3 regions of the Halomonas sp. FeN2 genome follow, and region 3 is predicted to be linked to each of the others. Evidence: predicted binding sites of a transcription regulator. Region 3 holds the regulator's gene; each other region holds the start of a gene.
What was found. Region 3 encodes sigma-54, which starts transcription at its own class of promoters, with help from an activator protein. Its sites were predicted from a motif close to TGGCACNNNNNTTGCTNT; they were not measured.

Region 1 (12,306 bases), 1.6 Mb from region 3:
CTGCTTTGATCCGGGTGTTTCTTAAAGTACTGCATAACACTGGCGTTGCCGGGTTCATCCCATTCGATATGCTGATGCATCGCTGTCTTCCTTGTCTAGTGAGTGGCGTGATGAGTGTTGCTTCAGTGTAGTGCCTTAACGGGGTTGTGTGTGCTATTCGTCGACCGCCATATTCATTTCCATCTCTGAGCTGTTTTCCTGCCCTACGTACTGAAAGAGAAAGTTTAGCGCAGCTGGAAGGCTGGCCCGCCATACGCGCCAAGTGTGGCCGCCGGGGTAGAGGTCGAGGCGGACATCGTTGGGTTGGATGCGCTCCATGGCTTGGCGCAGGATGCGGGCGTGAAATTCAGCGTCATAAACGTCGCTTCGCCCAGCGCTGATATACAGCGGCACGGGGGAAAGATCGCCCTCTTCCTCGGTGCCGCGGGGGGTTACGCGCAGGCGATACTCTTCCAGGTAGTTGGTGTAGTTGAGGTTTTGCCACAGCTCGCGATCAAATTGGCCCTGGTCATTGATAAATGAGGGGTGGCGCCAGGCGGTGGAGTTTCGCGGCGGCAGGGGGGCGTAGCTGGCGGGGCTTAATGCGGCTACCGCGGCAAACAGTTCAGGCCGCTCCAGAGCAAAATTGAGCGCGCCGTAGCCACCGGCAGAGAGGCCCGCCACGCCACGCAGGTGGCGCTCTTGTCCCACTCGGTAGGTCGCTTCCACGTGGGGCATTAGGTCGTTAAAAAACGCGCTTCGGGCGGGTTCATTGTGGCCATCCACCCACCAGCTGCGGCTGCCGGGCATAATGAAAACTGTCGGAGGAATATGCCCGGCGCGAATTAACCTATCCGCCACCTGTTGCAAATTGCCGCGAGAAACCCAGTCGCGGTCAGTACCAAAAGAGCCGTGCAACATATAAACGACCGGGTACGCGTCTGTCGCTTGGTCGTCATAATTGTCGGGTAAATAAATACTATAGGGGTAGTCGTAACCTAGCGTGGGCGAGAAAAACTGATGATGTTCAACCTCGCTGGCCAAACTATGGCCACTGAACGTTAGCCAGCCAATCAATGCCGTCATTAGGGCGTTAAAGCGGTAGGAAAGAACGGGTGGCTTGAGGGTGAACACTTTTCCTCCGGGAATTAAAACTGTTCAAAAAGGTCGGACAGCGCGAAGGCTTTGATTGTTCAGCATAGCCATATAAGACAGCCAGTTAGCAAAGCTATTCATCATCGCCATTCAAAATGCCAGGGTAGGAGTAGGTAGCGGCGGGAGGCCCAGTGCGGAAAATAGAAGAGATCTATTGGTTGCGTGCTTACGGCTGTATAGCCGTTTTTTTGTTTCACTTACTAGATCACGTCAATCAACGCCTCGATAACGTTGCTATCGATTTGATGCGCATACCGCTGGTCTTGGGTACGCCAATTTTCCTGTTTATTGCTGTCTTTGTGTTTGCCGTTCGCTACGACAAAGCCGTGCCGGAAGGCTTTCTTGCCCAGCGCGTGAAGTATGTGATGGTGCCGTACTTTGTGTATGGTTTTATTTATTCGACGGCAGAATGGGCGAGGCTGCAGACATCAGATGAGCCGGTGGGATTGTTAGCCAATGCCATTGAGTATTATGTCTACGCGGGCTGGCATGGCTATTTTTTGATCATTGCCATGCAGTTTTACGTGGCTTATTGGCTGTTTACCCGTTGGCAGCTATGGCGTTTAAACCCGGTGCCTTGGCTGTGGGGCGCTTGTGTGATCAGCATGGCGTATTGGGGTCTGGCTTACTGGTTTGACGTTGACCTGCCCGGCTATCTGCTGTGGATTGCCCCGCTGGGGTGGATCTACGTGTTTTTCCTGGCGCTGGTGTTGGTGCGCTATTACCCGTTAGCCCCTGAAGGCTTGTTACTAGAGCAGCCTACCTGGATGCAGCAAATGGCCCGCCCGCTATGGCTGGGGCTGTTAGTGGTGCTGATTGTCGCCGCCACCTTTGCTGGCTGGCTAGCGTTCTCTTCCAAAGAGGTATGGGTAATCCCGTTCTTTGTGTTGTTTACGCTCTGCGCTATGCGTTACTTGGCCGGGCGGCCTGCGCCTTTGTGGGTGCGTCACGTCAATGCCTATTCGTTCGGTATTTACTTGGCTCACCCCATGTTCTTTGTGCTCACCGATCTGGTGGTCGAGCCGTTATCGTTACCCGTTGGCATATATGCGCTATTGCTTATGGTGGTTGGTGTCGTTGGTTCAGTGGGGCTGAATAAACTGGCCAATACCACCACGCTCGGTGCGATGCTGTTCGGCAAGCGGTTGAAGGTAAGTTAGCAAGGGTAGGTCAGTAAGGAGTAGCCAGTAAAAAATGTTAGAGGAGAGCGGCAGAAAGCGTATCAGGGCGGTGTCGTGAAAGCCGCATCGGATGCGTTAGGCTGCACGGAGGGGGCTGGCTCCTCCGCTTGGCTCAGTAGGTGTCCGCTGTAGGTTTTCAAACGAGTGGGGCAGGTGTGTAAACGCTGCAGAAAATCGTCTATCGCGCTGTCATCGTCCAGCTCAGGGTCAAACCCACCCAAGCGTTCAAGCCAGGCTCGCCTAACGGCAATGTAGGGCGGGAATATCAAGGCGCTGGCCATCAAGCGCCGCAGGATACGCTCCGGCAGCGATGGCTGGGGAAGGCCGATAATCAAGGCGTCAAGGGTGTAGGTGTTGAGCTGGGGATAAAGCGCACCCCATAGGTCGGCTGGCAGCGGTTTTTTCTGCAGCGCGATGATGAGCCACTCCGCTTGGCTGGAAGACGCGGCTTTATTGAGGCGAGCTCCCAGAGGCCGCGCTGGCGTAATCAGCGAGTGAGTGTGGTAACGCTGCTCAATAGCACTCAGGCGCTCTTGGGCTTGAGTGGCCGTCACCAAAATGGGCAGCAAGTGGTCGGCAACACCGGATTTACGTATGGATTTTAAGTGGCGTGGCAACATCTCACCCGTCACCATGGCATCAACGATAAAGCAGACCGATCCCATTTGCCGACTCCGATTGTGAGCAAACCTATCAAATTGTAATTTATTGTAGTATCCGGTTTATTTGGGTAGCAAGTAAAAAAGCTTGCGAGCTAAAAATGAGAGCTCAGCATTCTCTGTGCACCATAAGTGGGCGCGAGAGACTATTTTTGTTCTATTTTGGTGCGTTATGGGGTTTTTACATGACTGTGAAAGCTCTGTTTCGCCGGTATGCGTCATCAAGTGGCATTGGAGTCCATTTTTTAATGTTTATAAAACAAATGGTTGTTGTCTTTTCATGCCATATTGGTGCAGTGTTGGCATGCTCTCTGCATTGTATTTGCAAGCGGCTAGCGGGCCGTAGGCATAAGCCTTACGGCGTGCTAAAACGATAGCCGGTCTGAAATGCTCGCTGAGCGATTTGTGAATCAATGTCAGACAAACGTTGAGCGAACAAGAATGACAAACGTGCGGTTAAGCACGTATTTTGTCGAACAACACTTTTATCGGTAGCTTACTGTCGTTAGCTTTAAGCCACGCTCATACCGGAGGACACTATGTCAGCCAAGACTCTCGCGCTAATTGAAGAACACGATGTTAAATGGGTAGACCTGCGTTTCACCGACACTCGCGGTAAAGAGCAGCACGTGACCGTGCCTGCGCGAGATGTGAATGAAGAATTCTTCGAAAATGGCCAAATGTTCGATGGCTCTTCTATTGAAGGTTGGAAGGGCATTAACGAATCCGACATGATTCTGCGTCCGGAAGATGGCACGGGTTACCTCGACCCCTTCACCGAAGATGCCACGCTGGTACTGCGCTGTGACATCATCGAGCCGGCCACTATGCAAGGCTATGATCGTGACCCGCGCTCTATCGCTAAGCGTGCAGAAGCTTACCTGCAGTCAACTGGCCTGGGCGACACCGCGTTCTTCGGTCCTGAGCCTGAATTCTTTATCTTTGACGAAGTGCATTGGAAGTCTGATATCCAGGGTTCCATGTACAAAATCACTTCCGAGGAAGGTGCTTGGGCAACCGATAGCCAAGTAGAAGGCGGCAACCTGGGTCACCGCCCGCGCGTTAAAGGCGGCTACTTCCCGGTTCCTCCGGTCGACAGCTTCCACGATATTCGTGGTGCAATGTGTAACACCCTGGAAGCGATTGGTCAGACCGTCGAGGTGCACCACCACGAGGTTTCCAACGCAGGCCAGAACGAAATCGGCGTTAGATTCAACACGCTGGTGAAGAAAGCTGACGAAGTTCAGGAAATGAAGTACGTGATCCACAACGTGGCGCATGCTTACGGCAAAACGGCCACCTTTATGCCGAAGCCGCTGGTCGGTGATAACGGTTCGGGCATGCACGTACACCAGTCGTTCTGGAAAGATGGCAACAACCAGTTCGCCGGTGACGAGTACGCTGGCCTGTCTGAAATGGCGCTTTTCTACATCGGCGGCATCATCAAGCACGCCCGTGCCCTGAACGCCTTTACTAACGCTTCTACCAACTCGTACAAGCGTCTGGTGCCTGGCTTCGAAGCGCCGGTCATGCTGGCCTACAGTGCCCGTAACCGTTCTGCTTCAATCCGTATTCCTTACACCGCTAGCCCGAAAGGCAAGCGTGTTGAAGCGCGCTTCCCTGATCCGACTGCCAACCCCTACCTGGCGTTCTCTGCCATGTTGATGGCGGGTATCGACGGTATCAAGAACAAGATCCACCCTGGCGATGCCATGGACAAAAACCTGTACGACCTGCCGCCAGAAGAAGGCAAGTCAGTACCGACTGTGGCGCACAGCCTGGATCAAGCACTGGAAGCCCTCGACGCTGACCGTGCGTTCTTGACCGAAGGCGGCGTGTTTACTGACGAAATGATCGATGCCTACATCGAACTCAAGATGGAAGAAGTGGAGCGTATTCGTATGACCACTCACCCCATCGAGTTTGATATGTACTACAGCTGTTAATCAGCGTTACTCGCCCCTGGCTGTTACTATCAGCCAGGCGGTGGTAACAATGATTGCTAAGAGAACCCCGCTACGGCGGGGTTTTTTGTTATTAGGGGCTTAGAAGCGTGGCAAGGAGAGCTATGAGCAAAATCAATACAGTAGCGATAAGCAGTGTGCTGGTAGCTCTCTTAGGCGTGGGAGTAGTGGTTAGCACGGCGTTCGGGCAGACGGTTTATCGGGTGACCGATCAGCACGGCAACGTTACCTTTACCGATAACCCAGGTAGCGGTGGCGAGGCGTTGGAATTAGCGCCGTTGCCCAGCCTGCCGCCTGCGTTAAGCGCTGCTCTCACCAACCCCAATCCAAGTGCAGCCTCGCCCGCCGCTGTACGGCCACGCGGTAAACCGGGGCAGCCCTTTATGCCCTACGACCATTTTTCGATCGCTCTGCCCCAGCAAGGCGCACAGGTGGAAGAAGGAATGACCGCGGTGGAGGTGACTGTTGCGCCACCGTTGCGCGACGACCATCAGGTGCGGCTGTTGGTGAATGGCGAGATTAGCCAGACAGCGCTGCACAGCGATGTCTTCTGGTTAACGGGCCTAACCACGGGGCGATACGAGCTCCAGGCAGAGCTGCTGGATAGCAGCCAGCGTTTGCAGCACCGCACGGCAGCGGTGACGATTACGGTTCCTTAAAAAACGCCTTCATCAACGCGATTAGAAAAGCGCAATCAGAAAAAACAGGCCTATATATTTCTTTCCAAAACCTGTATGCACTAAAGTGGTGCATTGCCAGGGGCGTTTGGCACGACAAGTGCGCTAAAACGATCCACCCGCTTCCGTTGCGATGCCCGCAAGCCGTGCAAATGGGCATCAATGCATAGTTGGCGCGCTTTTTGCAGCTTCCTCATTGATCATCCACCTGTAGGTCTGTATCGGCGATGGAAGACGCGATTTTTCAGGACACCACCATGCATCAGCGTTTGCTTGAACATCTCACCACGGCGGTACTGCTGCTAGACGGCGAACTGCGTGTGCGCTGGATGAACCCTGCCGCTGAAGCGTTGCTAGCGGTCAGCCTTAGCCGTGTTCACGGCATTAGCCTGGACACGCTACTCGGCGGGGATGAAAGCATTGACGATGTATTGGCCAAGGCGCGGGATGCGTTTCACCCCTATACCCAGCGTGAAGCGCGGATTACCCCGCTGAATAGCGAGCCGCTCACCGTGGACTACACAGTGACGCCGTTATCCGACGATGAGCTGCTGCTGGAAGTGGAGCCGCGGGATCGGCTGATGCAGATCTCTCGGGAAGAGGCGTTGACCACTCGCCAGGAGACCATCAAGGTGCTGGCCCGCGGGCTCGCCCATGAAGTCAAAAATCCGTTAGGTGGCATTCGCGGGGCGGCGCAGCTATTAGAGCGGGATCTAGACGACCCGGCTCTGCGCGAATATACCCATATTATTGTGGAGGAGGTGGATCGGCTGCGCGATCTGGTCGACTCCATGCTCGGACCTAACCGGATGCTTAAACACGAGCCGGTCAATATTCATAAAGTGCTGGAGCGAGTGCGGGCGCTGCTGATTGCCGAACACCCTTGTGTGACCATCAGCCGTGATTACGATCCCAGCTTGCCCGACCTTTCCGGCGATGAGTCGCAAATGATTCAGGCAGTGCTCAACGTGGCCCGTAATGCGGTGCAGGCCATGAGTGATGCGCAAACGCCGGAACCTTGCTTAATACTGCGCACCCGCGCCCGTCGCCAGTTTACCCTTGGTGCTGAACGCCACCGGCTGGTGAGTGAAGTCGCGGTCATCGATAACGGCCCTGGGGTTCCGATAGCGCTGCAGGAAACGCTGTTTTACCCCATGGTGTCGGGACGCGCGGAAGGCAGTGGTCTTGGGCTTTCTATCGCCCAGTCGATTTTGCATCAGCATCAAGGATTGATCGAATGCGACTCACGCCCTGGACACACCGAATTTCGTTTACTGATTCCCATGGTTATTAATTACACCGGAGAAGCGTCATGACTGAGGCTGCACGTAATGATGTTGCGCGGGTGGTCATTGTCGATGATGACCGCGCTATCCGCTGGGTGTTGGAGCGCGCCTTGGCGCAACCCGACCTTGACGTTGAGTGTATCGAGCGCGCCGACGTTGCCCTGACGCGTTTGTTGGAAAACCCACCCGACGTGCTGGTCACCGATATTCGTATGCCGGGTATCGATGGGCTGGATCTCATGTCCCGGGTACGCGAAGCGCATCCTGACTTGCCGGTGATCGTGATGACCGCGCACTCCGACCTGGACAGCGCCGTAGCCTCGTATCAGGGCGGGGCGTTTGAATACCTACCCAAGCCGTTTGATGTTGACGAAGCCCTGGCGCTGGTGCGCCGCGCCGTGGCCCACGCTCGGGAGCGCCAGCGTCCAGTCGCCGTGCCGGAAGGTTTAAACGCCGAGATTATCGGTGAAGCGCCCGCCATGCAGGAGGTGTTTCGCGCCATTGGCCGCCTTTCTCACTCCCACATCACGGTGTTGATTAACGGGGAATCGGGTACCGGTAAAGAGCGCGTTGCCCAGGCGCTTCATCAGCACAGTCCGCGAGCGGGCAAGCCGTTTATTGCTCTCAACATGGCGGCGATTCCTCGCGACTTGATTGAGTCTGAGCTGTTTGGTCACGAGAAGGGCGCGTTTACCGGTGCGGCCCAGCAGCGCCAGGGGCGATTTGAGCAGGCTAACGGCGGCACGCTGTTTTTGGACGAAATAGGCGATATGCCCGCTGAAACTCAAACGCGGCTATTGCGCGTGCTGGCCGATGGCGAGTTTTATCGCGTTGGCGGGCATACCCCGGTCAAAGTGGATGTACGCATTATTGCTGCCACCCACCAAAACCTTGAGGTGTTGGTGGACGACGGCCGCTTCCGGGAGGATTTGTTTCACCGCTTGAACGTGATCCGTATCCACCTGCCCAAGCTTGCCGAGCGCCGTGAAGACATTCCGCGCTTAACGCGGCACTTTTTAGCCGAAGCGGCGAAAGAGCTGACCACGGACATCAAGGTGCTGACCAGCGAAGCGGAAGCCCACTTAACGCGTTTGCCTTGGCCCGGCAACGTGCGCCAGTTAGAAAATATCTGCCGTTGGCTCACCGTAATGGCGTCAGGGCGTGAAATTCTGGTTGAAGATCTTCCGCCGGAGCTGCGTTCACCCAGTGCTTCGGAAAGCAGCGCCCACGGCGATTGGCGCACGGCGTTTCGCGACTGGGCGGATCATGCCCTGGCTGAAGGCCATACTCATCTGCTGGAAGAAGCGGTGCCCGATTTTGAGCGGATTCTGATTGAGACAGCGCTAAAACATACCGGCGGGCGTAAAGGTGAAGCCGCTGAGCTGCTGGGCTGGGGGCGCAATACGCTCACGCGTAAACTGAAAACACTATTACCGGCGCTCGCTGATGAGTAATCTATTCGTCAGCGAGTATATACACCGCATCGGCTAGGGTGGGGTCGGGCTGGGTGCAGTCGCTCATTTGCCAGGGCAGCAGGCTCACGGTGTCGCTAACGCCCAGGGCATTGAGCTGATAGGCAACGCCTTCGTTATAGCTCACATGGCCTAGCCCCATTAAGCCCACCGCCAGGGCGCCGCCCTGCGTGGCTTCGGTCAGGCGCTGGGCCATGGCGATATCCCAGGTGAGCTGCGCTTGAATAAAACGCTCAAGCGCTTCGGGGTCATCGCCCATGGCGTGCTGATTAAATACTTCGGTGAGCCTTGAGCGGTAACTGGCGCTGGCGGGGAATGGTGACGGGATCGCATGGCGTTCATCCGCGGGCACGTGCTCCCAGCCATCATTGACCAGGCGCTGGCGCAGATCCGGGGTAATGTTGAGCGCGACCAACGGAATTTTTGCCATCCGGGCAAACTCTAAAATCGGCATATACAGCGCTGAATCAAACCCCCACGCCTCAGCCCACTGCGTTTGCTCAAGCATGGTGTCCACATCCAACTCATCGGCGACCCAGGCATCGAGAGCCGGCTGAGCGCTGCGCGGCAGCATCTCCAAGCCAATTACCAGATCATCGCGGAGGGCATGCAGTCCCGCTATGGTGTGCAGTTGCCAGCGATGGTGGGCTCTCTCATCGTGCTGTTCACCCAGCAATACCACTTGTCGCTGGGCCGCCGTCTGCAGCAGCTCACTACTGGTGAATGGCTGCCCTTCCTGCCACCAATGCCCTGGGCTTGGACAAACCGCCAGAGCTACATTGGGCAGCAGGCTAGCCAGCGCAAAAGCCGCGAGTAGTCCAAAGTGTTGTCTATTGCGGTTATTGTGTCGCTTCAATGCGTCTGATCTCGGCAAGTAATGCTTCTGCTTCTTCGGTAAGCGTGGCATTGGCACGCATATCGCCATTGCGTGAAGCCTCCATGGCAGCTTGTAGTTTGCGTTCATACTCTTGCTGAAGCTTCTTTTTGGGGTCGCGCTTAAACATTCCTAACATGAGCAATCTCCTCACTATCTACGTAATGGTGTACACCATTTGTATAGGTTTAGAGTGCTCGTGTCGAATGTTTGTTTTAGCTAGGCTTGCTAATGGTTCTGTGCGGGCGCTCTGCACTGGCGTAAAAAACGCTCAAAATCGAGCAAAATAGTCTCCAGGCTGGCGTGCAGGCGATGATCGTCATCTACCATCCGCAGCGATAGACGCTGCAGGCGGGCACGTTCGATCACCGGTTCAGGGGCAATCACGTCATCCTGCCAGCCGTGAATAATATGTGTGTGCCGCGCTTGTATCATCAGCGACGTTTCTGGGTAGTCGGCAAGCCCCAGCGCGGGTGCCAACAGAAAGCAGCCCAATACCGGCCGTTGAGCGCTAACTGCCGCGCTTAACCAGCCCCCTAAGCTTGAGCCTGCCAGCACACACTGAGCTGGGTCGTCTCCGCGCTCGACCAAGACTCGCAGCAAGTATTCGAGGCGCTGCTGTGGCTCTGCCATGCCCCGGTAATCCATAACAACGGGCTCACAGTCATCCAGCTTTTCAGCGACCCCTTTCAGCGCCTGGGTTTTCAGTGCGCCCGGCCCGCTCTCAAGGCCATGGGACAGATAAACAATCATCATAACGTTTAGCTCGCTGCGCGCTGGATAGCTTCGCCACCCTGTTGAAGGTCTTCACCCGCACCACGAATGGTATTACAGCCGCTGACCAGCAGCAGTGTAGTGATTATGAGTATGCCTAGGGCAACTGGGCGTTTCATATCGATCTCCTTGAACATATGGGGTAAATCAGATGGGGTAAAGAGGTGGCCTTTGAAGCCTGGCCTGAGTGAGGTGTAAAACCAAATGATTAGTCAGCAAAAATAATCCCTGCGTGGACGTTTTGCCACGGTTTTCTACCTAGCTGGGCGTGAAAGTGTGCCCCTAAGGTCTGTACTTATGTCGCATGTGTCAGTTCTATACATCAAAATGACCGTTCGTGAGTGATTTTTGGCATGCTTTTTGTTTTATAAGCAATTGTTTTTTAAAGTTATATTTTTTCAATGGGGCTTTTGGCGCAATACATGCAGTTACTAGGTGGTTGCACAGAGATGTTTCAGTTATTCAGCTGTTTAGAGTTAAACGTTCAAATCTAGTGTTTGCAAAAAACTGAGTGAGTGGGCTGACAAGCAAAAGGAAGGCAGGAAGCCGAAAGATAAACAGGATGTTGAAGGATATTCAGCCCACTCACTGGTTACAGCGCAAGGAGGCGCTGTTCATCAAACAAAGGAGTGGTCTGATGCAAAACAACCATCTCATGAAAATGAGGTGGTTTTTTTGTGCGCGCAGCTTTATATATTAGATATTGATTTTAAATGGTTTTTTTGAACGTCTTGTCGTGCGGTAACTGTACGGATCGCTACCGCACAGATTAATGCGTTGTTTTGGTCTATCCTTCGATGAAATCGAAATGCAGCGGTTAGAAAACGTCAACGTAACGACCGCTCACTATCAGGGACAAGATTATGGCGATGGCATTGATGTTATGCATGTTTGTTTTGTTCTTAGGGTTCTCAGGACTGGGCGTGTATATGATGTTTAAGACATCATTCATGGCTAGAATTGATGAGCGTGATGATATGCCGCCTGATATTTAACTACCTGCCTTGAAAGTAAAACGCCCGCATAAGCGGGCGTTTTTGCGCTGACTGTCTATCACGCGGCTGTCCATCAAAGGGTTGTCCATTAAGGGGCAGGACGCGTTTTACCCCATCCAATACAGGCTGGCCAAGGCAAAAGCGTAGCCCATCGCTGCCCCTGCCAGCACATCGCTGACATAATGCAATCCTAACCCTACCCGTGAGATCGCTATCAGCAGCGTTAATGGCAGCACCACCGGTAGCAGCCAGGGCGTGTGGGCGACGACTAAAACGCTAAACATCACTGCGTGCATGGTATGGCCGCTGGGAAAGCTGTATCGGTCACGGGCCGGTTCACAGCATTCAATACCTTCACTATAGGTAATGAAGGGCCGTTCACGGCATAAGCGGGTTTTCACTAGCCGATATACCGCCACGGCAAATAGTGCGATGACGCTGTACTGCAAAACACGCCAGGCGCCATTTGGCTGAAGCCAAGGCTGGGCGAGAATCAGCAGCACCCAAACAGGCCAATCGCCTAAGCGGCTGGCGGCCTGAAGTGTGATTCGCCAGGGGCGGTAGGTCGACAGCCGCGAAATGCGCTGGCAGAACTGCCACTCCAGCAGGTCAAGACGATCGAATACGACAAGCGGACGCGGGCGCATGATGAGCCTCCTGGGCTTGGTGTAGGTAACTCAAAAACTGCTCGGCAATCCCCGTCCAGCTCTGCTCAAGAGCACGTAAACGCGCTACTCGGCCTAAACGAGCGTAATCAGCGGGGTGTTGGCACAGCTCCACCGCTGCCTGTTGGAAAGCGGCGCTATTACCAGCTGGGACGGTGACACCGTTGTGGCCGCTGCTAATCAGTTCAGCGCTGGCTGCGTGATCATAGGCCACCACGGCTAAGCCGCTGGCCATGGCTTCCGCCACTACATTGCCCCAGGTTTCGGAAAGCGAGGGGAAAATAAACAGGTCGGCGCTGGCGTAGTGGCGAGCGAGGGATTCCTGCCCTACGAAACCAGTGAAATGGGCATCGGGGAGCGCCTTTTCCAGCTGTGCCCGTGCGGGGCCATCGCCAACGATTACCTGGGCGATATCGGGCCGTACCTCGCGCATGGCTTGAAGGCTTTCATGGAGCAGGGTGAGGTTTTTTTCTGCGGCTAACCGGCCAACGTAAAGGGCCACCGGCTGATGCTCGCTGACCCCCCAGCGCTGGCGCAATTGAGCATCGCGATGGTTGGGTGAGAAGCGCTCTCCATCCAGCCCGCGTGACAGCACGTTGACACCCCGGATCCCTTGTCGCTGCAG
Region 2 (6,511 bases), 2.2 Mb from region 3:
TCGCGGGTGTAGATGTCGTTGGTGACCACGGCGATATCGTAGTAATCGCGCAGCGCTAAACAGAGTTGTTTGAGCAGTGCGGTTTTGCCGGATCCAACCGGGCCACCCACGCCAACGCGTAAACAGTGAGTCATTGTTCTCTCCTCAATCGATAAGCTGATTAACTTCTAAGCTAGTTAACGTCTAAACCTTTAACTTCTAAACCTTTAACTTCTAAACAGGCGCGAATACTGGGTTTCGTGTAGCGCACTGGCCAGGGCCAATCCAGGTAGCACCGGGCCTAGTTCTTCATCCTCAAGCGCCAACGCCTGATTAACGGCATTCACTAACGCTGGGCGCAGTTGTTCAATTACTCGCTGTGCAGCCGTATGCCCTAGCGGCAAGGCTTTACAGGCCACCGCTAGTTGGTTCTCCAGCCAGGCCCAGGCAAAGCCCAGCAGGGTTTGGCGTACAGACACGCCACGAGTGTGCGCCGTATAGGCAAAGAGTGTCACATAGCCAGCATGAGGCGGTAGCAAGGGCAGTAGTAAGCCCTCACTTGGCATCAAGTCTAGGCTTTTCAACAGGCGCTTAAGCGAGGCGCCCAGGCGGCTATCTTCCGCGGCGAGCTCGGCGGTTTCCCGGGTGGCGGCCAGCCACTCGTCCCACTCACCAATTGATTGGCGATCTGCTTGGCTAAACGCTTCGTGCAACCGCGCCAGCACCGGCAGTTCGCAGCGGGTTAAGCCATCTTCCAGCACGCCGTTTAGCCACTCGGCAAGGCTCGCTTCATCGCGCACCCAGTCCAGCTCAAAGGCGCTTTCCAGGCCTTGTGAGAAGGCAAAGGCGCCAATCGGCAGCGCAGGGCTCACCAACTGCATCAGCCCCAGCAGCGCGAGTTCATCACTTTGGCTTTCTAGCGCGGCGAGTTCAGTGGGCATGGTGATGCTCATGCGAGTGGTCGTGGTCGTGGTCGTGTGAATGTTCATGCTTGTGAGAATGATCGTGTGAGTGACCATGCCCGTGGGAGTGCCCGTGCGAATGAGAGTGCCCGCCACCCACTTGGTTATAAGCGCCCGGCTCCGGGTCGAAGGTGGCGTTGTGGTGCTCTAGTTCAGCGCCCAATAGCTCGGCGAGCTCTTCCAGCACATGATCCGGCGGGAAGCGCACCCAGCCGCCTTTGTCATCTTCCCCCAGCGCCAGCTGCACGTGGCGATTACCCAGATGGTAGGCCAGCCGTGCCAGCGGTAAGCCAGCACTCACTCGCGCGGTAACCACCGGTTCTACCGCGGCGCAGACGCGCACTACTTCGCCGCTTTCGGCTTTAAGGCCTTCGCCACTGCGCAGCACCGGGCCACGATCAAGAAACAGCCCCAGCTCACGGCCGCTATCGCTTTGGGCTTTTAAGCGCCCGCGAATACGTAGCTCAAAGGGCAGCGTGAGTGTGTCGTTAGCCGCGCTTTCCTCTATCAGCCCTAATCTTTCTATCAGTTTCAGCATGACTAGCGTCCTTTATCGCTCGGTGCGGCTGTGCCGGGGGTAGGCCGTAGAGAGGGTCTTTTGCCATGGATGGCAAAAGTAGCGTACACGGACGTATTCACAGCGCCCTCTCGTAGGCCTACCCCCGGCGCCCCGGATAATAGCTCAATCAAAACAAGTGATACCGCTGAGCCAGCGGCAGTTCAGTGGCGGGCTCGCAGGTTAAAATCTCGCCATCGCAGCGCACTTCGTAGGTTTGCGGGTCGACGGTGAGTTCTGGGCAGGCATCGTTTAGCTTCATATCCTGCTTGCGCACCTGGCGCACGTTTTTGCACGCCGCCAGTTCGCTATTTAGTCCCAGGGTCTCTTTAATACCGGCGTCCAGCGCAGCCTGGCTGACAAAACTGAGCCGGGTTTGGCTGGCCGCACGGCCAAAGGCACCAAACATATAGCGGTAATGCACCGGCTGCGGGGTGGGAATCGAGGCGTTAGGGTCGCCCATGGGCGCTGCCGCAATCATGCCACCTTTGATCATCATCGCTGGTTTAACGCCGAAAAAGGCCGGTTTCCACAGCACTAAATCGGCCAGCTTACCGACTTCGATAGAGCCCACTTCATGGGCAATACCATGGGTGATTGCCGGGTTTATGGTGTACTTAGCGATATAGCGCTTGGCACGGAAGTTATCCGCGCCCATTGCCTCGTCTTCCGGCAACAGGCCGCGCTGTACCTTCATTTTATGGGCGGTTTGCCAGGTGCGGCAGACCACTTCGCCTACCCGCCCCATGGCCTGGGAATCCGAGGCGATCATAGAGATCACGCCCAAATCATGAAGAATATCTTCAGCGGCGATGGTTTCCCGGCGAATGCGTGAGTCGGCGAAGGCCACGTCTTCGGGGATATTGGGATCCAGGTGATGGCACACCATCAGCATGTCGAGGTGTTCGTCGATGGTGTTGACCGTGTAGGGCCGCGTTGGGTTGGTAGAAGACGGCAGTACGTAGGCTTTCGAGCAGGCGGTGAGGATATCCGGCGCGTGGCCACCCCCTGCACCCTCGGTGTGGTAAGTATGAATGCAGCGCTCTTTGAACGCGGCCAGGGTGTCTTCCACAAAGCCCGATTCGTTCAGGGTATCGGTGTGGATCGCCACCTGCACATCGTAGGCATCCGCCACGTTGAGGCAGTTGTTGATCGAGGCGGGCGTGGTGCCCCAATCTTCGTGCAATTTGAGCCCCATGGCGCCTGCTTGGAGCTGGAGTTCCAGGGACTCGGGCAGGCTGGCGTTGCCTTTGCCCAGAAAGCCGATGTTCATGGGCATATCGTCCACCGCTTGCAGCATCTTACCGATGTGCCAGGGGCCGGGGGTACAGGTGGTTGCGTTGGTGCCGGTGGCCGGGCCGGTGCCGCCGCCGAGCATGGTGGTGACACCGCTCATCAGTGCTTCTTCGACCTGCTGGGGGCAAATGAAGTGAATGTGGGAGTCGATACCGCCTGCGGTCAGGATCTTGCCTTCGCCGGAGATGATTTCGGTGCCGGGGCCAATGACGATTTCAACATCAGGCTGTACGTCAGGATTGCCTGCCTTGCCAATCGCGGCGATGCGGCCATTTTGAATGCCCACGTCGGCTTTGACGATACCCCACCAGTCTAGAATCAGTGCGTTGGTAATCACGGTATCCATGACGGTGTCGTCAGCGCGCTGACTTTGACCCATGCCGTCGCGGATGACCTTGCCGCCGCCGAATTTTACTTCATCGCCGTAGTAGGTGGCGTCTTGCTCGACTTCGATCCACAGCTCGGTATCACCCAGGCGCACGCGATCGCCCACCGTGGGGCCATACATATCGGCGTAGGCTTGCCGACTGATCTTATTAACCGGTTTCATTGTTTACCTCCGTCGAGCGCGCCCATCACATCGCCACGGAAGCCGTAAATTTCGCGCTTGCCGACATAGGGAATCAACGTGACTTCGCGGGTCTGGCCGGGCTCAAAGCGAATCGCCGTGCCTGCGGCCACGTCCAGGCGAAAGCCTCGGGTTTTGGCGCGATCAAACACCAGCGCTGTGTTGGCTTCGGCGAAGTGGTAGTGGGAGCCAATCTGGATCGGCCGGTCGCCGGTATTGGCCACCTCGACACTGATCCGCTCACGCCCCGCGCACAGCTCGATATCACCTTCTTTTAACTTGTACTCACCGGGAATCATTTGGTTGCTCCTTTCAATCGCCCCTCAAACAATAGGCGTATGGACAGTGACCAGCTTGGTGCCGTCGGGGAAGGTGGCTTCCACCTGCACTTCGTCGACCATCTCGGCGACGCCGTCCATCACATCCTCACGGCTAAGGATCTCGCGGCCATAGCTCATTAAGTCCGCCACGCTGCGGCCATCCCGGGCGCCTTCCATAATCTCGAAGCTGATCAGCGCCACCGCTTCCGGGTAGTTGAGCTTTAAACCACGCGCCTTGCGGCGCTCCGCCAATTGGGCGGCGGAGAACAGCAGCAGTTTGTCTTTGTCTCTCGGGGTTAATTCCATGGAACGTGTCTCCAGCAGGGCATCGCAGTGATGCCAATTAGGTTAGCCAAATTCGTGGTGTATGCGCTTCACGCTCGATCCACCGCGGGCGCAGCAGTTGCCAGGCCTGTTCGCATAACGCCCAGGCTTCGTTCCGCGAATTCCCTAAGTAGCGCAGCAGCAGAACATCGTGGCGGACGGTAACCGCCCAGCGCGGGTTATCCGGCAGCGCTTCTCGCAAGGCTTCAATGGCCGCAGGCGCGTCGGCAATCCCCACCGCCCAGAGCGTGGCCTGCACCGTGGCACCGCCCTGACCCCAGCGCCCGGCAAAGCGTGGGTGTAGTGGGTCTAGCGGTTGGCGCTCTAGCCACAACGGCTTGCCATCCAGGGTTAAGCGGAAGTGCTGCTCAATGCGTCCAGAAACATAGGGTAAGTCGCTAGCGGGGCGGCCCAGCGCCATCACTTCCCAGCCCAGGCAGCGGGCGCTGCCGTGAAGATCAATCTGGGTGCGCTGCTCGCCCTTGGAACCATCAAAGGCGATGGTCTCCTGGGGCAGCCATTCAAGTGTCGCGCCATCTTCAACGCTCAACCGGGTGTGCTGCGTCCAGGCCACGCCCTGGCTGTCGGCTTTATAGAGCTTATTGGCAGCCGGGGTCGTCAGCAGCGCATGGGCACCGCCCTCTACATGAGCACTAATGGTAAGCGCATCGCCGCTGACTAATCCGCCTGGCGGGTGAAGCACATAAACATGGCAAGCCTCACTACGCCCTTCGGGATAGAAAGGGCGCTGCACCCGCAGTGGCCCCTGATGGCGCGCCTGCACCATGCGAGTGGCGCCGTCGCGATGGGCAAAGGTGAGCGCTAACGAAGCCGCCCAGTGGCGGCCTGCATCGAAGCGGTGGCCGGAGGCAATGTGTGGTTTGGCGAGTTCGCACAGGATCATGGGTTGCTATCGCTTCCTTTTCACTAAGCCTTTAACTTATAGAAGCAATTAATGCGCCAAAATGGTGAAAAGCCCTACTGTGCGGTCAATGGTATGGATGAAAGGTGATGACTGGCAGTGCTACGCACCCGCGCGCACCAAAACGGCACGACAATAGACCTTTAATGCACCAAATAAATGCATTCGCTACTGTTTTAGCGCTCAGCCTGCACTCACTCTTCACACCATCACTGCACAACGACCCGGTCACGCCCACCGCGCTTCGCTTCATAAAGGGCTTGATCAGCCCGCTGCAGGGAGTGGTGATAGTCTGGGTGACCATCGTGAAGCGTGACGCCCACGCTAATCGTCACGTTAAGCAGCGTATCGGCGGCGGCAAGCATCGCTTCTTTGGCCACCGATTGACGCAAACGCTCAGCAAATAACCGGCTGCCGTCGTGGTCAGTATTGACCAGTACAATCAAAAACTCCTCGCCACCCATGCGAAACACGTAATCTCCCCCACGGGTGGAGCGATCAAGGATGCTTGCCACCTGCTGCAGTACGTTGTCGCCAGCGTCATGCCCATGGGTATCGTTGATCGATTTGAAGTGGTCGATATCGACCATCAACAGCGCAAAGCAGTGCTCCGAGTGGCGGGCGATGTCTATTTCGCGGCTAAGCACCACTGACAAAAATTTGCGGTTGAGTAACCTGGTCAAGCTGTCGCGTCCTGCGTCCAAACCTGAGGCGCGCTGCAACACATCGTCAAGTAGCATCAACACCGTACGGGCAGCGTCACGAATCTCGCCGAGCGCTTTCAGCCGCTGGCTAGGATCTTCATGAAGCAGCACTTCCAGCCATTCACAATCCACTTGCTTTATATGACGTGAGATAGTGGCAATTTCCGGCGCGCCCTCAAACGCATGGCATGCTTTATGTAAGTACCACAGACCAAAATCGGAATTCGATAACCGCGGCAGCGTGGCGATATCCTGCTGGGCGGCGACGGCAAACATCAGTGCGTTTTCCCAGTTCAGCAGCGCCGAACGCTGGCGTTCACGCTCGTCGCCAATGTTCTGGGTGAGTGAAAACAGCTTGTACGCTTCTTCAGTGCGCGCATTACGGTCACTGGCCACCGAGTAGGCGTGGCTCATGATTTCCATGGCCATATCGATATGGTCGGAGACGTACACCGAGGCATCCCCCGGCGATAGCGGGCTTTTGAACGTGGCGTTGATCTGCTCATAAAACGCCTGCTTAAGCTGCCGCGCTCCGCTTAGCACCAGGTTGACCGGTATATCGATACGGGCATGCACCTGCCCCACTTTCTCCTGCTGCTCAACCAGGGACTCAAAATCGGCGTGATCGACGGCAAACATGGCCTTCAGCCAGCGCTGCATTGAGGGGTGTAAACGCTGCTCCACTTGAGCGTTGGAGAGGAACAGCGAAGCATGGGGGTCTTCCAGCATCACCCGATAAAAGTGGTCAGCAAAGTTTTGGCCGTGGTGCTCTACCAACGTCTCGACTGCTTGCCGCAACGGTTTGGGCGTGCGCTCCAGAAGCGTCTGCCACTCGGCGGCGAGCTGATGTTTATCTTTATAGCGCATACCCCACCTGCTT
Region 3 (12,306 bases):
ATAGAAACACGCCAGCCCGACCTAATGCTTCCATTAGGTCGCACCCTCGGCGCCCCAGCCGGGTGATACGCGCGGTGCCGTTAGAGAATTTTGACTGCATTAATCCTGCCCTTTATTTACCCTGCTTTTGTGAATTTAAGCGCCTTGTGTCACCCACCCTAGCGGTTCTATTTAGCTGGAGCTTCACCCAGAATATCGCGATAAAACGCCTTAGCGGGGTAATGAAAGGGGACTGGGCCGTCAGGCTCGCCATGAATAAACTGGCGAACACGCGGGTCTTGATTAGTATCCAAGGTCTGTGGTGTGCCATGAGCAACCACCTGACCATCGGCAATCAAATAGAGGTAGTCCGCGATACTCAAGGTCTCCTTGATATCATGAGAGACCACCACAGAGGTAAGCTGCAGCGCTTGATTAAGACGCTTAATTAGCTGCACCAACACGCCCATTGAGATGGGATCCTGACCAACAAACGGCTCGTCATATAAAATCAGCTCGGGATCCAGCGCTACCGCACGCGCCAATGCGACCCGCCGCGCCATCCCCCCTGACAGCTCCGCAGGTGTTAAGTGTCGAGCTCCGCGCAGCCCGACTGCCTGCAGCTTCAGCAACGCAAGGTCGCGCACCATCGTATCGGGCAAATCCGTATGCACCCTCAGCGGGAAGGCAACGTTCTCGAACACATCCAAATCGGAAAATAGCGCCCCACTCTGAAACAGCATTCCCATCCGCTTACGTAGGGTGAATAGCGCCTTCCGGGACAGCTTATGAACATCCTGCCCATCAATGAGTATTCGCCCGCTTTCTGGGGTCAACTGTCCACCGATCAGCTTCAGCAACGTCGTTTTACCGGTGCCGCTTGGCCCCATGATCGCGGTTACTTTACCCCGCGGTATGGTCATATTCACACCACGGAAAATTTCGTGGTCGCCACGAGAGAAATAAAGGTTTTCAATTTCTATAAAGGGTGCATCTGTCATGGATCAGTTGACTCTTAACGAGGCGCAGCTAGGGCTAATTATCATACCCTACTTGCTGCTACTGCAGTTAGAAAACAGCGTTTCTAAAACATTATCGAACATTGTACTATAACGCTACACAACATTACTGTGCGAGGAGCCTTCCTATTGATTAAAAAAACCAGTGGTGAGCCAATCCCTAGGCCAGACCAAGTTATCAATCAAGCCTCCAGGGGTAACGACCTCAATTACTGCCTATAAGCAGTGATGAGATGTTATTCTTGGCGGTTACGACTTTTTATATTTTCAATCGTTAAGAGAAAACGCCATGCGCCAGCCTCTCGCTTCATCCAGCCTACTACGCGAAAGCGCGATGCGTACGCTGCAAATTGAGCAGGCAGCGATTGGAGGCCTCCAGGCTAAACTAGACGAAAGCTTTGACCGCGCCTGCGAATTGATCCTCGCCTGCCAAGGGCGCGTGGTAGTGACAGGCATGGGCAAGTCGGGGCATATTGCAGGTAAGTTGGCAGCAACGCTTGCCAGTACCGGCACACCGGCCTTTTTCGTTCACCCCGGAGAAGCCAGCCACGGCGACTTAGGTATGATCACCCGTACTGATGTAGTGCTGGCACTCTCTAACTCGGGTGAAACGGCCGAAGTCACTGCGCTACTGCCACTGCTTAAACGCCTGGGCACACCGCTGGTCAGCATGACGGGACGACCAAACTCAACCCTCGCCAAGCACGCTGACGCGCACTTAAACAGTGGGGTTGAACGTGAGGCATGCCCGCTCGACCTCGCTCCCACCAGCTCCACCACCGCTGCGCTCGCCCTGGGTGACGCACTGGCGGTGGCGTTACTGGAAGCACGCGGCTTTACCGCTGAAGATTTTGCCCTTTCCCATCCTGGAGGCAGTTTAGGCAAACGCCTGCTACTGCGCGTTAGAGACCTGATGCACGACGGCGCGCGCCTGCCCCAGGTCGCGCTGGGCAGCCCGCTGCGCGATGCGTTATTGGAGATTACCCGGCAAGGGCTTGGCTTTACCTGTGTGGTGGATAGCGATGGACGCCTCGCCGGAGTCTATACCGATGGCGACCTTCGGCGCACGCTGGATCAATTCCATAATCTGCATGATGTGCTCGTTGATGATGTCATGACTCGACCGGGCAAACGCATCGGCCCCGACATCCTAGCGGCCGAAGCGGTGCGCATAATGGAAGAGAGCCGTATTACCGCGCTAGCGGTGGTCGATGAACAACAGCGCCCTATTGGGGCTCTACATATGCACGACCTGCTCGCCAGCGGCGTTATTTAACCCAGCGGCGTTTTTATTTCGTTCGGTTTTTACGATTTTACTGATATGGAGGCTCTATGACCCTACCTGCTGCGCTACTCGATCGACTCCGCCGCGTACGCTTATTGGCGCTGGATGTTGACGGCATACTCACCGATGGCCGCCTCTACTTTCAGGCCGATGGAATCGAAATCAAAGCATTCCATACCCAGGATGGCCATGGGCTAAAACTTCTCAAACGCGTGGGCGTACATGTTGCACTGATTACCGGGCGCGACTCTCCCATGGTGAGCCAACGCGCTGCAGCCTTGGGTATCGACCATGTCCACCAAGGCTGTGAAGACAAGCTAGCCACCCTTCGCGGGCTTTGTCAGCGCCTCGATATCGAGCTGGAACAGGTGGCTTATTGTGGCGACGATCTACCCGATCTAGCGGCTATTAAGCGTTGCGGCGTAGGCATTACCGTACCTAACGCGCCAGACTACATGCACACCCACGCCGACTGGATCACCGAACGCCTGGGTGGCCACGGTGCCGTGCGCGAAATTTGCGATACGCTGCTTGAATCGCAAGGGCACTGGGGCGCGGTGCTCGACACCTATCTGCACGGCCGCACTTAAATGGCTAAACGCTTTAAAGTACGCCTCTGGCTAGCCGGGCTAGTAATAGCGCTAGGGGCCCTGCTGGTATGGCTTGACCCTCGTGGGCCTCAAGGCACCAGCATCGATCCGGAAGCGCAGGCCCAGGAACCAGGCCACGTACTGGAAAATGCTGAAATTACGCTATTCGGCGATAACGGCAACGTTTTGCAGTCGCTGAAAACACCGCGCCTTATCCATACGCCTCAGCAAAGCGAAACCTGGACAGAAGAGCCCGAAGCGGTACTGTATGACAATGAGGATCGTCAATGGCTAGCGAGTGCCGATGTAGGCACGCTCAACACTGCTACCCAAGCTCTGCTACTGTCAGGCTCAGCTCAGTTGATAGCACCGGACGAAGGCTGGCAGCTAGATACTGAGCTACTCCATTATGATGGCCTAAATCAGCATGCGTGGAGTGAAACACCGGTCGTGCTTCAGCAACCACCCCAGCAAATGAGCGCTTCACGCTTGGACGTGTGGCTTAACAATAGCCGGGTTCGCCTAACTGATAACGTGCGCGGCATACACCCCCCGGCCACGCAACCTTAAGCTTAAGAGGAGTCGCCATGAAAGCACTTATCTACACAGCCCTTTTTGCACTCGCTATGCCGGTATCGTCGTTGGCTCAAACTTCACAACAAGCTCCCGTGGAAGTTGAAGCCGACCGGTTGGATCTCGACCAGCGGGCCGGGACTGCTGTTTACACTGGGGATGTGGACATTCGCCAGGGGGAAATGCAGCTGCGCGGCGACCGGGTAGAGATCGAACGCAACGACGCGGGCGAACTCTCGACGGCAACCGCCACCGGAGAGCGCGCCTACTTGCGCCATCAAGGCGAAGGGCAAGATGGCCCTACAGAGGGCTGGGCACGGCGGATTATTTATCACGTCGCCGAGCGCCGCGTTGAGTTAATTGACCAAGCCGAACTGACCCAACAGGAGGACAAATTTAGCGGCGGGCGACTTGAATATTTTATTGATCGTGAAGTGATTCAAGCACGCTCTGACGTTGACGGCAGCGAGCCCCAGCGCATACGTATGACCCTTCAGCCTGAACAATAGGGAGTCAAGCTGTGGCAACTGCTGACACTACGCCGAACAACATCCTTACACCGAACAAAACCCTTTATGCCCACCACCTGGCTAAAAGCTACAAACGCCGCCGTGTGGTTAAAGACATCAATTTGGAAATCTGCCAAGGCAGCGTCGTTGGGCTCCTGGGCCCCAATGGCGCGGGTAAAACCACCTCATTCTATATGATCGTTGGGCTAGTCAAGTCCGACGCTGGCAAGGTGGGTATCGACGATGTGGATTTAACCCGCGCCCCCATGCACGAGCGCGCAGCGGCGGGAATTGGCTATCTACCTCAAGAGGCATCTATTTTCCGCAAACTCTCGGTTGCCGATAATATTATGGCGATACTCGAGACCCGCAAAGAGCTTAGTCGCAGCGACCGCGAACAGCGCCTGGAAGCGCTACTCGAAGACTTCCATATTACCCATATCCGCGACAACCTGGGCATGAGCCTTTCAGGGGGCGAGCGCCGGCGTGTAGAAATCGCCCGTTCGCTAGCCACAGAGCCCGCTTTTATTCTGCTTGATGAGCCTTTTGCGGGCGTTGACCCCATCTCGGTAGGTGATATTAAAAGCATTATTCGTGCGCTTAAACAGCGCCATATCGGCGTGCTGATTACTGATCACAACGTGCGTGAAACCCTGGATATTTGCGATATCGCCTATATCGTCGGCGATGGGCAAATCATCGCCAGTGGCTCGCCGGCTTCGATTCTCACCAATCAAAAAGTAAGGGACGTGTATTTGGGCGCCGATTTTCGTCTGTAACAGTTTCGCCTTCATCGCCCCTAAATAGCGCTTTAAAACAACTTTACTACCAATGGCATGCTTATTGCACTTGCGCCAAGCACTCACTCGCACTAGGGTGGAGCATTCTGATTAACGAGTGGTTCTCAGATGGTCATGAAAGCTTCTCTCCAACTGCGTATCGGCACACAGCTGACCATGACGCCCCAGTTGCAGCAGGCCATTGCGCTGCTGCAACTCTCTACGCTGGATCTTCGTCAAGAAATTCAGCAGGCACTTGATGCCAATCCCATGCTGGAGCAGGAAGATGAATTTAGTGAGCAGGCTGTCAGCGAGCCTAAGGAAGAAGAGTGGTCAGAGAGCATCCCTACTGAGCTCTCGGTAGATAGCGACTGGTCAGATACCTATCAAGATATGGGCAGTCAGGGGGGTAGCAGCAGCGAAGGCCCTGATTTTGAGCGTCAGGCAGCAGGGCAAAGCCTGCATGGCCACCTGCTATGGCAGCTTGCCATGACCGATTTTAGCGCCCGCGAGCAGCTTGTCGCGGAGAGTTTAATCGACGCGCTCGACGCTAACGGCTACCTAACCCAACCGCTCAACGACATCCGTGAAGGCCTGCGCGCCCAGGGCATTGACGGGCTTAGTCAACGCGAAGTGGAAACCATTCTGCTCAAGCTCCAGCAGTTTGAGCCGACCGGCATCTTTGCCCGGGATCTGCGTGAATGCTTGATGCTGCAGCTCGCCGCCCTCCCCGATGATACGCCACTGCTGGTTCCCGCTCGCCGTTTAGTGCGGCAGTTTCTCGAAGCGCTTGGTAAAGACGATATGCGCCTGCTGAAGCGCCGCCTAGGGCTCGACGACGAACAGTTGACCGACGTCATCCTACTGATTCGCAGCCTAGACCCACGGCCAGGCAGCGCTTACGGCGACACCGACGATAGCTATGTTACCCCCGACCTAGTCGTGCGCCACGATAACGAAGGCTGGCACTTAGAACTCAACCCAGAAGCCCTGCCAAGGCTGCGCATTCAGCCGGACTACGCCAGCTTGATTAAGCGAGCGGACAAGAGCCAGGACAATCAGTTTCTCAAAGAACACCTCCAGGAAGCGCGCTGGCTGATCAAAAGCCTCTCTAGCCGAAACGATACGCTGCTGCGTGTGGGTCGCGAAATCATTACCCGCCAGATTGGCTTTTTGGAGCACGGTGAAGAAGCCATGAAGCCATTGATACTGGCCGATATTGCCGAAGCCGTCGAGATGCACGAGTCGACTATTTCACGGGTAACGACGCAAAAATATATCCATACACCTCGAGGCGTGTTTGAACTCAAATACTTTTTCTCAAGCCAGGTGAGCGGTCAAGATGGCGATAGCCATTCCAGCACTGCCATCCGGGCACGTCTCAAGAAACTGATTCAAGAGGAGCCGCCCGGCAAGCCGCTTTCAGATAGTCGCTTAGTGACGCTGTTAGGCGAGGGAGGGATTCAAGTGGCGCGTCGTACGGTGGCGAAATACCGTGAAGCCATGGGCATTCCCTCATCTAGTGAACGGCGCCGTTTGCGCTAACTTCGCTAACGTTTCAGGGAAACTCTCGACAAGGGCTTTGCAACGCGGCAAAAAGGGTTACAATCGAAGTACAGTCCGATGGATAAGGAGCACGTCAATGCAAGTAAATATCACTGGTCATCACGTAGAACTGACTGACGCCTTGCGTGACTATGTCAACGAAAAGCTTGAGCGTGTAGAGCGCCATTACGACAATATAACTACGGTGCAAGTCACCTTATCAGTGGAGAAAGAGCGCCAGCAGGCCGCCTGTACGCTGCACGCAGCAGGTGCTGACTTACATGCGGAAGCCCTAGACAGTGATATGTACGCCGCTATCGACGCGCTAGCGGATAAAATCGACCGTCAACTCGTTAAACACAAGGAAAAAGCACAAGCTCGCGCCCAAGGCGCTGGTGTGCGTTAATTCAATGACGTTGGAAACCATACTCCCCCCGGAACGTGTTCTGTATGACGTACCCGGGGGTAGCAAAAAAAGGGTGCTGGAGTTTTACAGCACCTTTATTGCCCAAAATATCCCCAGCCTGGACAGCCAAGAAGTGTTTAGCCGTTTAATCGGCCGCGAGCGCTTAGGTAGTACGGGTATTGGTAACGGCGTGGCTATTCCCCATGCGCGGAGCCCCCACTGCACCGCCCCTATCGCCGGGTTTTTAAAGCTGGCTGAAGCAATCGATTTCGATGCTATCGACGGCGATCCGGTAGATCTGGTATTTGTCCTGTTGGTACCCGAAGAGGCAGATGACACGCATCTCTCACTACTGGGGCAGGTAGCGACCATCATGAATGATGCGGACACGCGCCAGCAGCTGCGTAAAGCAGCCAGCCAGCGCGAACTGCTCGAGCTGATTACCGCTAAAATTCGCGAGCAATCAGCGGCCTAAGGGTCTGAAAGCCTGTTCAGGGCACAGCACAGCAGATTATTCGCTCACCACCCTCAACGCAGCTTGATCAAAGCAAAGAGAGACTCTATGCAACTGGTGATCATTAGCGGCCGCTCCGGGTCAGGTAAATCTATCGCCTTGCAAGCGCTGGAAGATCTTGGCTACTACGCGATTGACAACCTCCCCGCTATGCTGCTGGGATCATTGGTGGATGAACTGCGTGACCAGGGCGATCGCACCCATCTGGCGGTCAGTATTGATGCCCGCAATTTGCCGGGAGCGCTGGAGCGCCTACCCTCTTTGTTAGAGGAGTTGCGTCAGCGTAAAATCGACTTTCAAGTGATTTACCTAACTACCGACGCACGCATACTGCTTGAGCGCTACTCTGCTACTCGGCGACGCCATCCGCTGACCCGCGATAGCGAGATGACCCTGGAAGAGGCGATCAATAAAGAGGAGGAAACGCTGGAGGATATTCGCGACCTGGCCGACCTTTTGATCGATACATCACGGTTATCGGTGCACGATTTACGTCGCCGTATTACCGACCAGGTAGCGCATCAACGGCGCGATAAGCTGACGTTAACGCTGGAATCGTTTGGCTATAAACGCGGCGTACCGTTAGACGCCGACCTGGTCTTCGATGTGCGCTGCCTGCCAAACCCTTACTGGGATCCAACGCTGCGCCAGTTCACTGGCCGCGACGCGGAAATCGTGGCTTTTTTGAGCAGCTATCCGATCGTTGACGCCATGAGCGACGACATTTTGGCCTGGCTGGAGCGTTGGTTACCCGCTTACCAAAATAGCCAACGTAGCTACATGACTATCGCCATTGGCTGTACGGGTGGTCAGCACCGCTCGGTCTATATGGTCGAGAAGTTAGCGGAAAAATTAGCGCCTAGCATGGGCGAAGTTCAGCTTCGCCACCGCGAACTTGGCCTGCATTACACCTTAAGCGAACAGTTGGCCGCTCCTCTCGTCAGCGCTGCCACACCCAACGAGCGGCCAGAGACCTCTTAAGCGCGTCTATCCATTAATGACACCACTCGGCGAAAAGGAACCAGGGTGCCAGAACGCATACTTACACTTACCAATCAACGCGGGCTACACGCTCGCGCGGCGACAAAACTGGTCAAATGCGGCCAACAGTTCACGGCAAAAATATGCGTCTACAAACAGCAACAGGCTGCCGACGCCGCCAACATCATGTCACTGCTGATGCTTGCCGCACCTTGTGGCACCGAGCTTAGAATCACCGCCGAAGGCGATGACGCCGAACAGGCGCTTGAAGCGATTCAAGCGCTGTTCGACGCCCGCTTTGAGGAAGATCAGTAGCCGTCGCTTGTGCCTGCTAGTCCCCCGCTACGGTCATGGCATCAATCAACCAGCTACCCGTGTGAACACTGCCACGGGTATCGGTGTCATCGCCAATACCTACTAAGCCAGCAAACATGCGCTCCAGGTTTCCGGCGATAGTGAACTCTTCTACCGGGTACTGCACCTTGCCATTCTCGACCCAAAAACCTGCTGCACCGCGAGAGTAGTCGCCGGTCACACCGTTGACACCCTGGCCCATCAACTCAGTTACCCAAATACCCCGCCCCATCTCTTGCAGCAGGCTCTCGCGTGATTGCAGCGGCGTCGCTAAACGCACGTTACGTGCCCCACCGGCATTACCCGTGGTTTGCATATCGAGACGACGGGCGCTGTAAGACGAGAGCATATAGCTGGCAATGCGCCCCTGATCGATAAAGCGATTATTGCGCGTTTGCACGCCCTCACCATCAAACGGCGAGCTTGCCGTGGCGCCGACCTCCATCGGCCGCTCTTCCAGACTGAACCAGTCGGGAAACAGCGGTGTACCAAGCCGGTCGCACAGAAACGAAGCTTGACGGTACAGCGCACCGCCGGCTAACCCACTGAGCAGGTGGCCAATCAAGCCACTGGCCAACGACGGGTCAAACAGCACCGGAAAGGTGCCCGTTGGCGGACGTTTAGCGCCGAGCCTGCGCAACGTACGCACCGCGGCTTCGCGCCCTACCTCAGCAGGATCACGCAGCGCCTTGGGGTCGCGGGCAGACGTATAGTCATAATCACGCTGCATACCGGCCGCGTCTTGGGCAATCAGCATGCACGAAAGAGAGTGGTTACTGCCCTTTTGGGTGCCTAAAAAGCCGTGGCTATTGGCGTACACGCGTACCCCTTCGCCGCTGGAGAGCGACGCACCATCCGACTGGGAAATACCTTCCACATCGCGGCCCGCCAGCTCGCAGGCCAGCGCCAGCTCAATCGCCTCATCCGTTGTGAGCGCCCAGGGGTAGTGCACTTTTAAATCGGGCAACTCAGTAGCCATGAGTGATGCATCGGCCAGTCCAGCCGCCGGATCTTCGCCGGTGTAGCGGGCAATTGCCAGCGCCTTCTCCACCGCCGCCTGAATAGATGCGCTGCTGGCGTCTGTGGATGAAGCGCTGCCTTTACGCTGCCCCACGTAGAGCGTGACGGCAATGCCTTGGTCACGGGATAACTCAACCGTTTCAACTTCCCCCTGACGTACGCTAACGCCTATGCCCTGGTCAACGCTTGCGCCCACCTCGGCAGCATCCGCGCCCAAGCGCTTGGCCAGCGCTAGCGCCTCTTCAGCGCGCGCGGTCAATAGTGACTGCTGCGCGGATGCATCAAATGCCTGTGCCATATGGCCTCCTATTTCAACCGAATGTCTCTCAACCAAAGTCTTTCAAGAGAGTGTCATCGGCGAATCAATGTTGTACTCGCAGCTGGTATAATGCCGCCACGAATCTTGTCTGTGAGTCACACTATGCGTAAGCAACGTCCCGATCCCGTTGAAGTAGAAGAGCAGGAAGAACGCCCTAGCAAGTCGCAACTCAAACGCGAAATGCATGCCTTACAGGCACTTGGGGAAACCTTGATCGCCATGCGACCGGCGGAACGCGCCCGTTTCCCCCTCTCTGACGATATGCTCCGTGCTATCGAGGAAACCTCGCGTATTCGTTCCCATGAAGGTCGCCGCCGCCATATGCAGTATGTCGGCAAGCTAATCCGGAAAGAGGATCTCACCGCCATTCAAGCCGTGTTCGACTCCATCGATCAGGAGCAGGAGCAGCGCGACCACGCGTTTCACCGACTGGAAAAATGGCGGGAACGCTTAATTGACGAAGGCGACGCGGCGGTTGATCTGTTTATGGCGGAACACCCCGATGCCGATCGCCAGACACTGCGTCAATTGATTCGCAACGCCCAGCGGGAACGCGAACAGGGCAAACCGCCGACCAGCTCACGCAAGCTCTTCAAACACCTGCGCGAAACCCTCTCACTTTAAAAACAGCCTCTTTAAAACGGTTTTTCAAAACCGCCAGTCAAGACTGCGTGCCACCGACGGTCAGCTCATCCAATTTCAGGGTGGGCTGGCCCACCCCCACCGGCACGCCCTGTCCCTCTTTACCGCATACGCCAATACCAGTATCCAGCGCCATATCATGGCCGATCATGGAAACGCGCTGCATCGCTTCCGGCCCGTTACCAATCAAGGTGGCGCCTTTCACCGGTGTCGTCACCTTACCGTCTTCAATCAGGTAAGCTTCGCTGGCGGAGAATACAAATTTACCCGACGTGATATCCACCTGCCCGCCGCCAAAGCTCACCGCGTAAATACCGCGCTTAACGCTTTTGATAATATCGCTGGGCTCATCTTGGCCCGCGAGCATAACGGTATTGGTCATACGCGGCATGGGTAAGTGGGCAAAGGATTCGCGTCGCGCATTGCCCGTCGGCGCCATACCCATTAAGCGGGCATTGAGTTTGTCCTGCATATAGCCGGTCAAAATGCCGTCTTCGATAAGCGGCGTGTATTGCCCCGGTGTGCCCTCGTCATCCACGCTCATGGAGCCACGGCAATCCGATAACGTTGCATCATCGACAATGGTCACGCCTTTAGCGGCCACGCGCTCGCCCATCTTGCCTGCAAAGGCGGAACTGCCCTTACGGTTGAAATCCCCTTCCAGACCGTGGCCGACGGCTTCATGAAGCAAAATCCCCGGCCACCCCGAGGCCAGTACTACAGGCATTTGCCCCGCGGGTGCATCAACAGCCTCCAGGTTGACCAGCGCCTGACGCACCGCCTCTTTGGCGTACTGCTCGGCAACTTGGTCATCGCGCAGTTTGGCCATGGAGTAACGGCCACCGCCGCCCGCACTGCCGCGTTCGCGTCGGCCATTTTTAACCGCAATCACGCTAACGTTAAAACGCACTAGTGGGCGAATATCCGCCGCCAAGGTGCCATCGCTGGCCCGCACCAGCACCACCTCGTAGGTTCCTGATAGGGAAGCACTCACTTGACTGATGCTCGGGTCTGCAGCACGAGCAACTTTGTCAGCCTGTTTTAACATGGCGACCTTGTCTTCGGCGCTTAGCCCGGCCAGAGGGTCGATTCCCTCATAGCGCGACATGGCGGAAACCGGACGAACCAATTGCCCAGGCAGACGTTGGCCGCTGCGAACGATGCCCGCCGCTGTGCGGCCGGTGTCCATTAGCGCATCGGCAGTAATTTGGTTGGAGTAGGCAAAGCCCGTCTTTTCACCTGCCAACGAGCGTACGCCGACGCCACCGTCAATATTGTAGCTGGCCTCTTTTACCTCTCCATCTTCCAGTACCCAGCCCTCTTGCCAGGTACGCTGAAAATAGAGATCAGCGTAGTCAATGCCCGCGCCCATAGCGTAGTCCAACCCCGTTTCCAAGGCCTCTAAGTCGAGCCCTCCAGGGGTCAACAGAATGGCTGCAGCCGTATCTACATCACTTTTATATGCGGTCATTGGGGGCCTTCTAAAGTAACCTGCGGCGAGGCCCAAGGGCCTCGCACACGATAATGGAGTGTCGTGGCGCGATCTAAGGCGTCGCCAAACAGCTGGTCAGCAAGGAACAGCGCGCCGCCCACGATAGGGGCGCCAACGGCAATCGCCGCGATCGGTAAGCTTTGCGTCACTGGTAGTGTGACGCCAAGCCGCTGGTCAAGTTCACGCGTCACCAGATTGACACTGCCGGTAAGCGTTAGGGTGGTGGCCGGGGCATCAATTTGCAATGGCCCACGCAGCGTCAGCAGCCCACCGGTAACATCAGCGGTACCCTTAACACG

Region 1: glnA (glutamate--ammonia ligase) is a predicted target of sigma-54. The motif match lies at 3,275-3,292, and genes of this name have one in related genera.
Region 2: KF947_RS09780 (urease accessory protein UreD) is a predicted target of sigma-54. The motif match lies at 4,951-4,968, and genes of this name have one in related genera.

The regions. Positions count from the first base shown of each region.
Region 1 is NZ_CP074200.1:2,764,082-2,776,387, forward strand. It holds gene KF947_RS12780 (hypothetical protein) at 1-80, opposite strand, end outside; gene KF947_RS12785 (alpha/beta hydrolase) at 154-1,113, opposite strand; gene KF947_RS12790 (acyltransferase family protein) at 1,266-2,294, shown strand; gene KF947_RS12795 (hypothetical protein) at 2,357-2,980, opposite strand; gene glnA (glutamate--ammonia ligase) at 3,514-4,920, shown strand; gene KF947_RS12805 (DUF4124 domain-containing protein) at 5,043-5,597, shown strand; gene glnL (nitrogen regulation protein NR(II)) at 5,873-6,931, shown strand; gene ntrC (nitrogen regulation protein NR(I)) at 6,928-8,355, shown strand; gene KF947_RS12820 (ChaN family lipoprotein) at 8,357-9,229, opposite strand; gene KF947_RS12825 (DUF6435 family protein) at 9,213-9,386, opposite strand; gene KF947_RS12830 (YqiA/YcfP family alpha/beta fold hydrolase) at 9,476-10,003, opposite strand; gene KF947_RS12835 (entericidin A/B family lipoprotein) at 10,009-10,140, opposite strand; gene KF947_RS12840 (phosphatase PAP2 family protein) at 11,124-11,663, opposite strand; gene KF947_RS12845 (glycosyltransferase family 4 protein) at 11,626-12,306, opposite strand, start outside.
Region 2 is NZ_CP074200.1:2,145,230-2,151,740, forward strand. It holds gene ureG (urease accessory protein UreG) at 1-134, opposite strand, end outside; gene KF947_RS09755 (urease accessory protein UreF) at 207-920, opposite strand; gene KF947_RS09760 (urease accessory protein UreE) at 910-1,479, opposite strand; gene ureC (urease subunit alpha) at 1,628-3,343, opposite strand; gene KF947_RS09770 (urease subunit beta) at 3,340-3,660, opposite strand; gene KF947_RS09775 (urease subunit gamma) at 3,685-3,987, opposite strand; gene KF947_RS09780 (urease accessory protein UreD) at 4,025-4,909, opposite strand; gene KF947_RS09785 (diguanylate cyclase) at 5,137-6,498, opposite strand.
Region 3 is NZ_CP074200.1:4,346,349-4,358,654, reverse strand. It holds gene mlaE (lipid asymmetry maintenance ABC transporter permease subunit MlaE) at 1-100, opposite strand, end outside; gene KF947_RS20010 (ABC transporter ATP-binding protein) at 168-980, opposite strand; gene KF947_RS20005 (KpsF/GutQ family sugar-phosphate isomerase) at 1,288-2,274, shown strand; gene KF947_RS20000 (KdsC family phosphatase) at 2,331-2,873, shown strand; gene lptC (LPS export ABC transporter periplasmic protein LptC) at 2,874-3,443, shown strand; gene lptA (lipopolysaccharide transport periplasmic protein LptA) at 3,461-3,955, shown strand; gene lptB (LPS export ABC transporter ATP-binding protein) at 3,967-4,734, shown strand; gene KF947_RS19980 (RNA polymerase factor sigma-54) at 4,864-6,279, shown strand; gene hpf (ribosome hibernation-promoting factor, HPF/YfiA family) at 6,377-6,685, shown strand; gene KF947_RS19970 (PTS sugar transporter subunit IIA) at 6,690-7,160, shown strand; gene rapZ (RNase adapter RapZ) at 7,248-8,180, shown strand; gene KF947_RS19960 (HPr family phosphocarrier protein) at 8,226-8,495, shown strand; gene pmbA (metalloprotease PmbA) at 8,512-9,852, opposite strand; gene yjgA (ribosome biogenesis factor YjgA) at 9,976-10,497, shown strand; gene tldD (metalloprotease TldD) at 10,535-11,986, opposite strand; gene KF947_RS19940 (YhdP family protein) at 11,983-12,306, opposite strand, start outside.